One region of the Halomonas sp. PBN3 genome, then DNA from elsewhere that is predicted to be linked to it. Evidence: predicted binding sites of a transcription regulator. Region 1 holds the regulator's gene; each other region holds the start of a gene.
The links. The regulator sigma-54, encoded in region 1, starts transcription at its own class of promoters, with help from an activator protein. The targets are predictions, from matches to a motif close to TGGCACNNNNNTTGCTNT.
Positions count from the first base shown of each region.

Region 1 (4,938 bases):
GAGGCCCCCGCGGAGCGCTGGGTGCTGACCACCGAGACCCTGCACTACGATGCCGACACCGGCCACGCCTGGAGCACCACCCCGGCCACGCTGCGCCAGCCCCCCCAGCGCATGAGCGGCGAACGCTTCGACGCCTGGCTCGATGACAACCGCGCCCGGCTGACCGACAATGTGCGCGGCCACCACCCGCCCGAGACCGCCGAGGAGTCCCCGTGATGAAGCGACCGTCCCTAGCCCCCCTCGCCTGCGCCCTGCTGCTCACTTTCGGCGCCGTCCCGGTCGTCCAGGCCCAGGGCGATGCCGAGGCCCCCATCCTGGTGGAGGCGGACCGCCTGGACCTCGACGACCGCGCCGGCACCGCCGTCTACACCGGCAACGTGGACATCCGCCAGGGCAGCATGCGCCTCACCGGCGATCGCGTGGAGATCCGCCGCAACGACGCCGGCGAACTCTCCCTGGCTACCGCCACCGGCGAGCGGGCCTACCTGGAGCAGCAGCCTGACCCCGCCGAGCCGGTGGTCAAGGGCTGGGGGCGCACGGTGGTCTACCATGTCGCCGAGCGCCGCGTGGAGCTGATCGACCGCGCCGAGCTGCACCAGGGCGGCGACATCTTCCAGGGCGGCTACCTCGAGTACTTCCTCGACCGCCGCGTGGTCCAGGCGCGTGCCGATGCCGAGGGCGTCGAGGGCAGCCAGCGCATCCGCATGACGCTCCAGCCGGAACAGCAGTAAGGGAGTCCATGAAGACCCTTCACGCCCGCCACCTCGCCAAGAGCTACAAGCGCCGCCGCGTGGTCCAGGACATCGGCCTGTCGATCCGCCAGGGCAGCATCGTCGGCCTGCTGGGCCCCAACGGCGCCGGCAAGACCACCTCCTTCTACATGATCGTCGGCCTGGTGCGCGCCGACGCCGGGACGGTGGCCATCGACGACCAGGACCTCTCCCGCGCGGCCATGCACGAGCGCGCCCGGGCCGGCATCGGCTACCTGCCCCAGGAGGCCTCGATCTTCCGCAAGCTGTCGGTGGCCGACAACATCCTGGCGATCCTCGAGACCCGCCGCGACCTTGACCGCGCCGCCCGCCACGCCCGCCTGGAGGAGCTCCTCGAGGAGTTCCACGTCAACCACATCCGCGACAACCTCGGCATGAGCCTCTCCGGCGGCGAGCGCCGGCGGGTCGAGATCGCCCGCGCCCTGGCGACCGAACCCGCCTTCATCCTGCTCGACGAGCCCTTCGCCGGGGTCGACCCCATCTCGGTGGGCGAGATCAAGGGGATCATCCGCCAGCTTAAGGCCCGCGGCATCGGGGTGCTGATTACCGACCACAACGTCCGCGAGACCCTCGACATCTGCGACACCGCCTACATCGTCGGCGACGGCAAGATCATCGCCGAGGGGGACGCCGCGGCGATCCTCGCCAACCAGCGGGTTCGCGAGGTCTACCTGGGGCAGGACTTCCGGCTCTGAAGCGGACATGCGCGCCAAGCCGCTGACCACCATATCGTTATTCGCTTGTGGCACGCCTCGCGCGTCTGGCACGGAAGTTGCTTTAGCCACGCTTGCGCGCGTCGTCGCCAGGCGCTAGGGTGAGGCTTTCCGACACGCCAGGAGGACGCCTCCCATGGCCATGAAGGCTTCCCTGCAGCTGCGGGTCGGCACCCAGCTGACCATGACGCCCCAGCTGCAGCAGGCCATCGCCCTGCTGCAGCTCTCCACCCTGGACCTGCGCCAGGAGATCCAGCAGGCGATGGAGTCCAACCCCCTGCTGGAGCTCGACGAGGAGTTCGGCGAGCAGGCCAGCGTGGAAACGCCCGAGGAGGAGTGGGCAAGCGAGATCCCCGCGGAGCTGAGCACCGACAGCGAGTGGTCCGACACCTACACGGACCTAGCCGCCCCGGCGGGCGGCGAGGGGCCCGACTTCGAACGCCAGGCCGAGGGCCAGAGCCTGCGCGGCCACCTCGCCTGGCAGCTGGCGATGAGCGACCTGGCCCCGCGCGAGCGCCAGATCGCCGAGAGCCTGATCGATGCCGTGGACGACGCCGGCTACCTGTCCAGTCCCCTCGACGAGCTGTGCGAGGGGCTCAGGGCGCAGGGGCTGGCCGGGCTGCGCAGCCGCGAGGTGGAGGCGGTGCTGCTGCGCCTGCAGCAGTTCGAACCCACCGGGGTCTTCGCCCGGGACCTGCGCGAGTGTCTGGCGCTGCAGCTCGCCGCCCTCCCCGACGACACCCCCTGCCTGCCCCAGGCGCGGCGCCTGGTGCGCCAGTTCCTGGAGGCGCTGGCCGGCGACGACCGCCGCCTGCTCAAGCGCCGCCTGGGGCTCGACGACGCCGCCCTGGAAGCCACCATCGCCCTGGTGCGCGCCCTGGACCCACGCCCCGGCAGCGCCTTCGCCGGGGTCACCGACGACTACGTGGTTCCCGACCTGGTCGCCTACCACGACCGTCATGGCTGGCGGGTCGAGCTCAACCCCGAGGCGCTGCCGCGGCTGCGCATCCAGCCCGACTACGCGGCGCTGATCCGTCGCGCCGACACCAGCGACGACAACCGCTTCCTCAAGGACCACCTGCAGGAGGCGCGCTGGCTGATGAAGAGCCTGGCCAGCCGCAACGACACCCTGCTGCGGGTCGGGCGTGAGATCCTGGCACGCCAGCTCGACTTCCTGGAGCAGGGCGAGGAGGCGATGAAGCCGCTGATCCTGGCCGACATCGCCGAGGCGGTGGAGATGCACGAGTCGACCATCTCCCGGGTCACCACCCAGAAGTTCATCCATACCCCTCGCGGGGTCTTCGAGCTCAAGTACTTCTTCTCCAGCCAGGTGGGTGGCGAGGGGGACGGCGACGCCCACTCCAGCACCGCCATCCGTGCCCGCCTCCGCAAGCTGATCCAGGAGGAGCCGCCGCGCAAGCCGCTCTCCGACAGCAAGCTGGTCGCCCTGCTGGACGAGGCCGGCATCAAGGTGGCACGCCGCACCGTAGCCAAGTACCGCGAGGCGATGGGCATCCCCTCCTCCAGCGAGCGCAAGCGGCTCCGCTGACCCGCGTCAAGGCGCCGTCCCACGCGCCTGGCGCGGGGGGTATGCAAGGCAGGAAAAAGGGTTACAATCGAATCACAACCAACGAGCAAGGAGCGTGTCATGCAAGTCAATATCACCGGCCATCATGTGGAACTGACCGATGCCCTGCGTGACTATGTGAACGAGAAGCTGACTCGCGTGGAGCGCCACTACGACAACATCACCACCGTGCAGGTGACCCTGTCCGTGGAGAAGGAGCGCCAGTCCGCCGCCTGCACCCTGCATGCCGCCGGTGCCGACCTGCACGCCGAGGCGCAGGAGAATGACATGTATGCCGCCATCGACGCCCTGGCCGACAAGCTGGACCGTCAGCTGGTGAAGCACAAGGAGAAGGCCCAGGCCCGCGCCCAGGGCGCCGGCGCCCGCTGAACCCACGATGTCACTGGACGCCATCCTGCCCCCCGAGCGCACCCTGTTCGATGTGCCCGGGGGGAGCAAGAAACGGGTGCTTGAGTTCTTCAGCACCTTCATCGCCCAGAACACTCCCAGCCTCGACAGCCAGGAGGTCTTCGCGCGCCTGATCGCCCGTGAACGCCTGGGCAGCACGGGGATCGGCAACGGCGTGGCGATCCCGCATGCCAGAAGCCCCCACTGCAAGAGGCCCGTCGCCGCCTTCCTCAGGCTCGCCGAGCCGGTGGACTTCGACGCCATCGACGGCGAACCGGTGGACCTAGTGTTCGTGCTGCTGGTGCCCGAGGAGGCCGACGCCGCCCACCTGGCGCTGCTGGCCGAGGTCGCCGGCATCATGAACGATGCCGAGACCCGCTCACGGCTTCGCGGCAGCCAGAGCCAGCGCGACCTCCACGAGCGCCTGATCGAGGCGATCCGACGACAGGGCTGAGGCCCCCCCGACCAGGAGACCCCCATGCAGCTCGTGATCATCAGCGGCCGTTCCGGTTCGGGGAAGTCGATCGCGCTGCAGGCCCTGGAGGACCTCGGCTACTACGCCATCGACAACCTGCCGGCGATGCTGCTGGGCTCGCTGGTGGACGAGCTGGGGGACCCTGCCTCGCCGCGCTCCTCCATCGCGGTGAGCATCGATGCCCGCAACCTGCCCCAGGCGCTCCAGCGCTTCCCCAGCCTGCTCGCGGAGGTGCGCGGACGCGGCATCGACTGCCAGGTGATCTACCTGACCACCGATGCTCGCATCCTGATCGAGCGCTACTCCGCCACCCGCCGCCGCCACCCGCTGACCCGGGGCAGCGAGATGACCCTCGCCGAGGCGATCGACTCCGAGGAGCGCGCGCTGGCGGAGATCCGTGACCTGGCCGACCTGGTGATCGACACCTCGCGCCTCACGGTGCACGAGCTGCGCGGGCGCATCGGCGACCAGGTCGCCGGCCACCGCCCCGAGCAGCTGACCCTCACCGTGGAGTCCTTCGGCTTCAAGCGCGGGGTACCGCTGGACGCCGACCTGGTGTTCGACGCGCGCTGCCTGCCCAACCCCTACTGGGACCCTCGCCTGCGTCCCTACAACGGCCGCGACGAGGCGATCGTGACCTTCCTCGAGGGCTACCCGATGGTGGCCGAGATGCTCGACGACATCGAGGCCTGGCTGGCGCGCTGGCTACCCGCCTACCGCGCCAGCCATCGCAGCTACCTGACCGTGGCCATCGGCTGTACCGGCGGCCAGCACCGCTCGGTCTACCTCGCCGAACGCCTGGCCAGGCGACTGGCGGCGGCCCATCCCCATGTCAGGCTGCGCCACCGCGAACTGGGCCTGCAGGACACCCTCGCCGCCCCCGCCGATCAAGGACGATAAGCGTGCCTCAACGCCAGCTGACCCTCACCAACAAGCGCGGGCTGCACGCCCGCGCCGCCACGCGGCTGGTACAGTGCTGCCAGCCCTTCACCGCCCGCGTCAGCG
Region 1 is NZ_AXCA01000157.1:172,840-177,777, reverse strand. Features, by position in the region: gene lptC (LPS export ABC transporter periplasmic protein LptC) at 1-216, shown strand, start outside; gene lptA (lipopolysaccharide transport periplasmic protein LptA) at 216-731, shown strand; gene lptB (LPS export ABC transporter ATP-binding protein) at 740-1,465, shown strand; gene Q673_RS27490 (RNA polymerase factor sigma-54) at 1,620-3,032, shown strand; gene hpf (ribosome hibernation-promoting factor, HPF/YfiA family) at 3,132-3,440, shown strand; gene ptsN (PTS IIA-like nitrogen regulatory protein PtsN) at 3,448-3,912, shown strand; gene rapZ (RNase adapter RapZ) at 3,937-4,833, shown strand; gene Q673_RS27470 (HPr family phosphocarrier protein) at 4,836-4,938, shown strand, end outside.

Region 2 (4,938 bases), on a different contig from region 1:
ACATTCCCACCGCCATCGAGCAGGGCATCGAGGCGCTGGGGCCCAACTGGCGTGGCTTCTATACGCCGGCCGAGATCTCCGATGAGGCGCGCCAGTACTGGATCGACGCCATGGACACCGTCTACGAGAGCGAGGAGTGGAAGGGGCTGATGACCAGCAACGGCCTGATGCCCTTCCACATGACCGCCGGCGAGTTCGAGACCTTCGTCAAGGAGCAGATCGCCGATATCGAGCAGCTCTCCAAGGACATCGGCCTGATCCAATGAGCACCATGAACGATCGCATCTTCGGCATCCTGCTGATCGCCCTGGCTGTCGCGTACGGCTGGGGCGCCACCCAGCTCCCCGCACCCTTCGGCGGCAGCGAGGCGGTGGGTCCCGAGACCTTCCCGCTGCTGCTGTCGGTGGTGCTCGTGCTCTCCAGCCTCTACCTCATCGTGCGCCCCGACCCCGACAACGCCTGGCCCTGGAGCCGTACCGGCGTCGAGCTGGTGATCGCCGTGGTGGTGCTGCTGTGCTACGCGGCCCTGCTGCAGCCGTTGGGCTTCGTCCTCAGCACCACCCTGGCGGTGGGGACCCTGTGCTGGCGCATGGGCAGCGCCCCGCTCAGGGCCTTCGTCACCGGCGCGCTCGCTGGGGTGGCGGTGTTTCTGCTCTTCAACTTCGCCCTCGACCTGGCGCTGCCGATGGGCGTGCTGTCCTTCCTGGAGGTGAGCTGATGGAGACCCTCGGCTATCTGATCGACGGCTTCGGGGTGGCGCTCGCCCCGCACAACCTGATGTTCGCCCTGCTGGGCGCCTTCCTGGGCACCCTGATCGGCGCCCTGCCGGGGCTTGGGCCGGCCAACGGCGTGGCGATCCTGATCCCGCTGGCCTTCACCCTGGGCCTGGCCCCGGAGACTGCGCTGATCATGCTGACCGCGGTCTATGCAGGCGCCATGTATGGCGGGCGCATCTCCTCGATCCTGCTCAATATCCCCGGTGACGAGCCGGCGATGATGACCTGCCTGGACGGCTATCCCATGGCCCGGCAGGGCAAGGCTGCCGAGGCCCTGGCGATCTCCGCCGTGGCCTCCTTCATGGGCAGCCTGATCGCCACCATCGGGCTGATCCTGCTGGCGCCGCTGCTGGCGAAGTTCGCCCTGACCTTCGGCCCGGCGGAGTACTTCGCGCTCTTCCTGCTGGCTTTCGCCACCCTGGGCGGCATCACCGGCAAGAATCCCATGAAGACGGTGGTGGCGGCCTGCATCGGCCTGATGATCGCCACCGTGGGCATCGACAACACCGGGGTCCAGCGCTTCACCTTCGGTGTGCTCGAGCTCTACGAGGGAGTGGACTTCATCATCGCCATCGTCGGCCTGTTCGCCATCTCCGAGCTGCTGTTCTTCATCGAGGAGAAGGCCGGCGGCGGCAAGGAGAAGATGAGCGTCAATAAGCTGTCGCTCAAGTGGGCCGATATCAAGGGCATCATGCCCTCGAGCATCCGCGGCGGCGTGCTGGGCTTCATCGCCGGGGTGCTGCCCGGTGCCGGCGCCTCGCTCGGCAGCTTCATCGGCTACACCCTGGAGAAGAAGGTGGTGGGCAAGAAGGGCTACTTCGGCGAGGGTGACCCGCGCGGCGTGGCCGGACCCGAGGCCGGCAACAACGGCGCTTCCAGCGGGGCACTGGTGCCCATGCTCACCCTGGGCGTGCCGGGCAGCGGCACCACCGCGGTGCTGCTGGCGCTGCTGATTTCCCTGAACATCACCCCAGGGCCGCTGATGTTCACCCAGAACGCGGATATCGTCTGGGGCGTGATCGCGGCACTGCTGATCGGCAACTTCCTGCTGCTGGTGCTCAACATACCGCTGGTGGGCATCTTCGTGAAGCTGCTCTCGGTGCCGCCGATGTTCCTGCTGCCGATCGTGACCATGATCGCCTTCGTGGGGATCTACTCGATCAGCAATACCACCTTCGACCTCTACTTCATGGTGGCCTTCGGAGTGGCCGGGTACATCTTCCGCAAGCTGGAGATCCCACTGGTGCCGATCATCCTCGGCCTGCTGCTGGGGCCGGAGATGGAGAAGAACCTGCGCCACGCCATGGACATTTCCGACGGCGACTGGACCATCCTGTGGGACAGCGGCCTGGCCATCGGCCTGTGGGTGTTCGCGGGGCTGGGGCTGATCCTGCCCTACATCGTCGGCCCGCTGCTGCGTCGGCGCATGAAGGTTACCACCGGTACAGGGGGACCCGAGGGCGATTGATCCTCACTCGCCATGTAAGGGCCCACTCACCACGCAAGGGCCCACTCACCATGCAAGGGCCCAGTGGGGGCGCCGGTCGATCCGGCGCCCCTTTTCTTCTTCGTCTCCGGCCGTGCTGTGTCAACACGGTGCGTTGCACCAGGGGCAGGGTCGATCCTGGGGCAGCCTGGTGTCTCCTTGCACCAGGATGTCGCCTGCCGTTGCCCGCCTGCTTCCGGAAGACAAGGTGCAACTGGTTGAATCAGGATAGGAAAATCCCCCTCGAGTCGGTGTGGCACATTCCTTGCGATAACAGCGCGAGACATCCTGCGATGGCCTCTCGCTGACTCAATCGACAACAACATCGAGCGCAAGGAGATCCCATGATCCCGTCATCCGTGACCCGCACCTCCCGCTGGCTGGCCGTACCGCTGCTCGGCGCCACCGTGGCATCCTCCGCCCTGGCCCAGGAAGACCCCATCAGGGTCGGCATCCTGCACTCCCTCTCCGGCACCATGGCGATCAGCGAGACGGTGCTCAAGGACACCGTGGAGATGCTGATCGAACAGCAGAACGCCGAGGGCGGGCTGCTCGGCCGTGAACTGGAGGCGGTGGTGGTGGACCCGGCCTCGGACTGGCCGCTGTTCGCCGAGAAGGCGCGCGAGCTGCTGGCCCAGGAGGAGGTCGACGTCATCTTCGGCAACTGGACCTCGGTATCGCGCAAGTCGGTGCTGCCGGTGGTCGAGGAGCTCAACGGCCTGCTCTTCTACCCGGTGCAGTACGAGGGCGAGGAGTCCTCCGAGAACGTCTTCTATACCGGGGCGGCCCCCAACCAGCAGGCGGTCCCCGCGGTCGACTACCTGATGAACAGCGTCGGCGTGGAGCGCTGGGTGCTGGCCGGCACCGATTACGTCTACCCGCGTACCACCAACAAGATCCTCGAGGCCTACCTCAAGTCCTTCGGCGTCGCCGACGACGACATCATGGTCAACTACACGCCCTTCGGTCACTCCGATTGGCAGAACATCGTCTCCGAGATCAAGGCCTTCGGCAGTGAGGGCAAGAAGACCGCGGTGGTCTCGACGATCAACGGCGACGCCAACGTGCCCTTCTACCGCGAGCTCGGCAACCAGGGCATCGATGCCGCCGATATCCCGGTGGTGGCCTTCTCGGTGGGCGAGCAGGAGCTGACCGGCATCGATACCGCACCCCTGGTCGGGCACCTGGCGGCCTGGAACTACTTCATGAGCGTCGACACCGACGCCAACTACGACTTCATCGACGCCTGGATCGACTACACCGGCGACGAGATGGCGGTGACCAACGATCCCATGGAGGCCCACTACATCGGCTTCAACATGTGGACCGAGGCCGTGCGCAAGGCCGGCACCACCGAGGTCGACGCGGTCAAGGAGGCCATCATCGGGGTCAGCGTCCCCAACCTTTCCGGCGGCTATGCGGCGATGATGCCCAACCACCACATCACCAAGCCGGTGCTGATCGGCGAGATCCAGGACAACGGGCAGTTCTCCATCGTCTGGGAGACCCCCTCCACGGTGGCCGGCGACGCCTGGTCCGACTACCTGGAGGGCTCCCGGGACCTGATCAGCGACTGGCGCAAGCCCATGGAGTGCGGCAACTACAACGTCGTCAAGGGGAGCTGCGGGGGCAGCGAGGCCCAGGAAGAGGTCGCCTCTGCCGAATAGGACCCGATTGCCACCGGGTCGCCCCTGACCCGGTGGCAGTGACACGCCACTCGACGAACCTTCCCAGGACATGCCCATGACGATTCCCCCCTGCCTCGGGCGGCTGCTGGCCCTGTGCCTGCTGGCCTGGCTGCCGCTGGTCGCCAGTGCCCAGGATGACCCCGGCCAGGCCCTCCTCGAACCCCTGGATGCCTCTTCCTACGCCCGGATGGGCGAGGCCATCGAGGCCATCATCGACAGCGGCGACGAGCGCAGCCGTGGTTGGCTGGAGGCGCTGCTGGGCGGCAAGCTGCAGCGCCACAAGGAGACGGGTCGCTTCGTGGTGGTACTCGAGAACCGCGGGCGTGATTGGCCGATCGCCGATGCCCTCACCGGCGAGACCCTCGGCGAGATGTCGCGGCGCGACCTCGACCGGCTCGGCATCAACAACGCCCTGCGCGGTCAGCTGCAGAGCGCGCTGGCGGTGCTCGACCTGCAGGCCGATGAGGTCAGTGAACGCCGTCAGGCGGCACGCGAGCTCCTCGGTGAGGTCGATGCCAGCCTCGTCGAGCCACTCGAGGCGGTCATCCTTGCCGAGCAAGATGACGAGGTGCGCCGCCTGCTTCAGCAGGCACTGGCGATCCATCGCCTGGAAGTGGGGGATGTCGCCGCGGTGGCCGATCTGCAGGGCAGCCTCAACAGTCGGGTCAGGGCCGCCCTCAACTCCGCCGCGCGCAGCGGTGATCCGGCGCTGGCGGAGGCCGCCAGCATGGCCCTGGCCGATATCGAGCAGAAGATGAAACTCAACCGGGGGCTCGAGACCCTCTACTTCGGCCTGTCGCTGGGGTCGGTGCTGGTGCTGGCGGCCATCGGCCTGGCCATCACCTTCGGCGTCATGGGCGTGATCAACATGGCCCATGGCGAGCTGATCATGCTCGGGGCCTACACCACCTGGGCCATGCAGCAGCTGCTGCCCGGCCAGCCGGGGCTGGCGCTGGTGCTGTCGATCCCCGCGGGCTTTCTGGTGGCC
Region 2 is NZ_AXCA01000038.1:4,218-9,155, reverse strand. Features, by position in the region: gene Q673_RS21845 (Bug family tripartite tricarboxylate transporter substrate binding protein) at 1-266, shown strand, start outside; gene Q673_RS21840 (tripartite tricarboxylate transporter TctB family protein) at 263-718, shown strand; gene Q673_RS21835 (tripartite tricarboxylate transporter permease) at 718-2,244, shown strand; gene urtA (urea ABC transporter substrate-binding protein) at 2,607-3,929, shown strand; gene urtB (urea ABC transporter permease subunit UrtB) at 4,006-4,938, shown strand, end outside.
Region 2: the regulator sigma-54 is predicted to act here: its motif matches at 2,517-2,534, upstream of urtA (urea ABC transporter substrate-binding protein).

Region 3 (4,938 bases), on a different contig from region 1:
GGTTTCTCGGTGATCCACTACCGCGAGGTCGCCGACGACCTCGGCGACTGGTCCCATGTGCGCGCTCTGGCCGGGCGACACGACCTGGCGGTGGACCTGGTGCTCAACCACGTCTCCCGGGAGTCGCTGTGGTTCGTCGACTACCTGACCGGCAGCCATCCGGGGCGCGACTACTTCATCGAGATGGACCCGGAGACCGACCTCTCGGCGGTGGTGCGACCGCGCAGTTCGCCGCTGCTGGTAGCGGTGCCCACGCGGCGGGGCACCCGCCACCTCTGGGCGACCTTCTCCGAGGACCAGATCGACCTCGACTTCGCCAACCCCGACGTGCTGCTGGAGTTCATCGGCATCCTGCTCTTCTACCTCGGCCAGGGCGCCCGGGTGATCCGGCTCGACGCCATCGCCTACCTGTGGAAGGTGGTCGGCACCCCCTGCATCCACCTGCCCCAAACCCACGAGGTGGTGCGGCTGCTGCGCGCGGTGGTCGACCACGTGGCACCGGGCACCCTGCTGCTCACCGAGACCAACGTGCCCCATCGCGAGAACCTCAGCTACCTGGGTCTCGATCGCGTTGCCGACGAACATCTCCCCGACGAGGCGCACCTGGTCTACCAGTTCCCGCTGCCACCGCTGCTGCTGCACACCCTGACCAGCGGCGAGGCGGGCACCCTGGCGGCCTGGCTTAAGAGCCTGCCGAGCCTGCCGCCCGGCTGCAGCTTCCTCAACTTCACCGCCAGCCACGACGGCATCGGCGTGCGTCCGCTGGAGGGCTGGCTTCCCCCGCACGAGATCGAGGCGCTGCTGGAGCTGATGCACCGTTTCGGCGGTTTCGTCAGCATGCGCAGCCGCAACGACGGCAGCGACAGCCCCTACGAGATCAACATCACCTGGTTCGACGCCATGAAGGGGACGCGGCGCGGGCCGGATCCCTGGCAGGTGCAGCGCTTCCTGTGCGGCCAGCAGCTGATGCTTGGCCTGCAGGGCATCCCCGCGCTCTACCTCCACGTGCTGACGGGAACCCTCAACGATCTGGAGGGGGTGGAGCGCAGCGGACGCCTGCGCTCCATCAACCGGCGCCGCTGGCACCGCGACGAGCTGGAGCTGCTGCTGGACAGCCCCGATACGCCGACCCGGATGGTCTTCGAGGCGCTGACCCGCCGGCTGGCGGTGCGCCGCCGCGAGCCCTGCTTCCACCCCGACGCCTCCCAGCGGGTGCTGGAGACCCCGCGCGAGCTGCTGGCGCTGGAGCGCGGCCCGCTGCCCGACGGGCGTCGCCTGCTGGCGATCCACAACGTCACCGACGCCCCCCAGCCGCTGGCGCTGCCAGCCCTGGCCGAGGGTGACTGGTTCGACCTGCTGGAGGAAGCCCCTTGGGCGCCAGTGGCGAGCCTGGCGCCCTATCGCTGCCTGTGGCTGGTGCAGGCGCCCTGAGCGATGGCCGCCTCATACGCGGTTCATTGGGCGACAGGCCTTATCGCCATGCGCCAACCCGGCTACACCTCCCCGCGGTTATCGGCCTCCACGGCGTCGTGGAGCCGCTCCGGCAGGTCCGGGATCGCCGAGCGCACCCGGTTCCAGCTGGGGATGAAAGGGCGCTCGCCGGGGTTGTCGAGGAAGGCGCTACCGGCCTCCAGCAGGTTGGCGGCGAACAGCTCCACCGCCCGCTCCTCGCCATGGCGATCCAGCGAGAGGCCGTTCATTCGTGCGTCGTGGTCGTAGGCCTCGATCAGGTCCAGGGCCAGGCGGTAGTAGGTGGCCTTGAGGGTGCGGAAGCCCTCGGCGCTGAAGGTCACCCCCTGGGTGGCCAGCTTGCGATAGAGCGCCTTGGCGATGTCCAGGCTCATGCGGTTGAGCCCGCCCGAGGGGTCGTCGGCGGAGACCGGCTGGTGCTTGTGGTCGTAGGCGTCGGCCAGGTCCACCTGACAGAGCCGCTTGGTGGAGTGGTTGCGGTGCACCTCGGAGAGCACGCCAATCTCCAGGCCCCAGTCGGCGGGGATGCGGATGCCGTCGAGCACCTCGGCGCGCATGGAGAACTCCCCCGAGAGCGGGTAGCGGTAGCTGTCCAGGTACTCCAGGTAGGGCAGCGGGCCATGCATCGCCTTGAGCGCCCGCAGCAGCGGGGTGACCATCAGCCGTGCCACCCGCCCGTTGAGCCGCCCCTCGGCGATGCGTGGGTAGTAGCCCTTGCAGAACTCGTAGTTGAAGTGGGGATGGGCCACCGGGTAGAAGAGCCGCGCCAGCAGGCCGCGATCGTAGGTGAGGATATCGCAGTCGTGCAGCGCCACCACGGCGCCGCGCCCGGAGGCCTGGACGAAGCCGGCGCAGTACCAGACGTTGCGCCCCTTGCCGGGCTCCCGGGGCGAGAGGCCGTGCTCCTCCAGCTCGGCATCCAGGGCGCGCAGGCGCGGGCCATCGTTCCAGAGGATGCGATGGCGCTGGGGCAAGCGGGCGAAGAACTCCCGCGCGTGTCGGAACTGCGCGCGGTCGGCCCGGTCCAGGCCGATCACCACCTCGGCGAGGTAGGGCACCTCGGCAAGCGCCGTGACGATGCGCTCCAGAGCCGGCCCCTCCAGCTCGGAGTAGAGCGAGGGCAGGATCAGGCTCATCGGGCGGCGGCGCGAGAAGCCCACCAGGTCCGCCTCCAGGGCCTCCAGCGGGCGCCGGGTCAGGTTGTGGAAGTCGGTGATGATGCCGTTCTGGTGGAAGTCGCTCATGCCGTCGCCCTCCTGGCCCCGTCATCGCCGGCGTGGCTCACCGCCGGCCCCGGCCGGCGGTCGGCTCGCCCCCACCAGTGGGCCACCCCCTCGGCCCAGCCGGCGGGACCGGTCGCCGCGCTGCGGTAGAGCGCCGGCTGGTCGGGCTCGACCACCAGGCCATGGCAGCCGCGTATCACCACCGCCTGGTCCACCGCCTCGAGCATGGGGATGTCGTTGGGACCGTCGCCCAGCGCCAGGGTCAGCGGACGGCGGCCGCGCAGCGCCTGGAAGCGCTCCACCAGCCAGGCCACGGCGCTGCCCTTGTGGGCCTCGCCGGTGGCATGCCAGAAGCGCCCGCCGCGCACCAGCCGCAGGCCGTCGCCGGCCAGCCCCGCGCGCAGCGCCTCGAGCCCGGCCTCGTCGTCCTGCCACACCAGCGGCTCGCTGCCCTCGCGCATGCGCGCCAGCCGTGCCTCGGCCTCGGGGAGCCCGGTGAAGTCGACCAGCTCCTCAAGCGACATCGCGCTGATGGGGGTGAAGACCACGCCCAGTCGCGCCTGCCACACCGCCAGGCGCTTGCGAATGAAGCCGATGTCCATGCCCAGGGTACGGATCGCCAGGCCATCGGGGCCGGGACGATCGATGCGCGCATGGCACCAGGCCGGCGGCAGGCCGACCACGGCGCCGTTCTCGGCGACGAACGGGGTATCGGTCAGGTCCATCGCCTGGCGCAGCGGCATGATCTCGCTGCGGGTCTTGCTGGTCACCGGGATCACCGGCACCCCCAGCCGCCGCAGGCTCACCAGCCAGGGCCGGGCGGGCGACCAGTCATAGCGGTGGTGATCGAGCAGCGAGCCGTCCAGGTCGCTGAACAGCAGTCGCGGCGTCAGGGCCGCATCGAGGCCGGCGTCCGGCGTGAGGCGTGGATCGGTCATGACAGCTCCCGGGCGGTCGACTGGGGCACATGCCCCTCACTGCTGATGCACAGGACATGCCAGCTCGCACAGGGCGTGCCAGCCTGCCGTTCCGGGCGGATCGGCAGCGCAGGCCGCGGAGAACCAGGCGGCGACGCCCCGCGGCCGCACCATGACGGTGCACGACTGCACCAACGCAAGGCGCCCCGAGGCGAAGAGCCTCGGGGCGCCGGATCACAAGCCTCGGGAGGCGGGGTCAGAAGCGATAGCGCACGCCGACGCTGGCGGCGTCGAAGTCGTACTGGTCCTCGTCGAGGTAGCGCATGTAGTCCGCGCCCAGCGAGAGGTTGGGGGCAACGTCGAACTCGGCGCCGGCGCCGTAGGAGAAGCCGGATTCGCTGTCCACGTCGAAGTCGACATCGGTCATGCCGGCCAGGCCATAGAGGCGGAACTCCCGGGAGACCGGCAGGATGCCCTTGGCATAGAGGCCGGCCAGGGAGTCCAGCTCCACGCCGCCGTCGGAGCCGCCACCTCCGAGGTGGCCCTCCACGGCGAAGTAGTCGTTAAACTTCAGTCCGCCATTGAGGCGCAGGCCGGTGCCGTCGCGGCTGTCGGCACGACCGTCGGGGTCGAGCTCCCAGAATATGGCGTCGCCGCCCACATAGCCCTGGGGATAGGGGGGCTGCTGGGCCTGGGCAGCGGTGATGCCGGCGGCGAACAGGGCGGTCGTGATGGCGGCAAGCGTCAGGGTCTTCATGGCATCCTCCTTGTTAGTGAACACCGTTCTGCAACACCCCGAAGTGTGGTCCCGATTCGACCAAGGATCAAGGGACAAATGTGCAACCTTGCGCTACGCGCCGTCGCCGCCCGGCGACATGCCACCACCCTCTCCCGCCCGGCTATACTGGTGCCTCCACGCCACCGAGGACCCCGCATGCGTCACTGGCTGATCGCCAACACCCGAGCCGGCAGCGGCGCCCGCGGCGCCGACTTCTGGCGGCCCCGCCTGGCACGCGCCGGCATCGCGGCGCCGGAAGTGCGCGATATCGCCGACCAGGGGTGGGAGGCGGAGCTCGCGCCCGGCGACACCGTGCTGGTGGCCGGCGGCGACGGCTCGGTGAACCGGGTGGCCGGTGTCTGCCTGGCACGGGACGCCATCCTCGGCGTGCTCCCCTCCGGCACTGCCAACGACTTCGCCCGCAACCTGGCGCTGCCCGAGGACCCCGACGCCCTCTGTGCGCTGGTGGCCCGCGGGCCGACGGCGCGGCTGGATGTCGGCTGGCTCGACGACCGGCTGTTCCTCAACGTGGTGCATGTGGGCCTCGGTA
Region 3 is NZ_AXCA01000163.1:195,943-200,880, reverse strand. Features, by position in the region: gene Q673_RS29650 (sugar phosphorylase) at 1-1,431, shown strand, start outside; gene Q673_RS29645 (glycosyl transferase) at 1,494-2,714, opposite strand; gene Q673_RS29640 (HAD-IIB family hydrolase) at 2,711-3,631, opposite strand; gene Q673_RS29635 (porin family protein) at 3,867-4,367, opposite strand; gene Q673_RS29630 (diacylglycerol/lipid kinase family protein) at 4,545-4,938, shown strand, end outside.
Region 3: the regulator sigma-54 is predicted to act here: its motif matches at 3,676-3,693, upstream of Q673_RS29640 (HAD-IIB family hydrolase).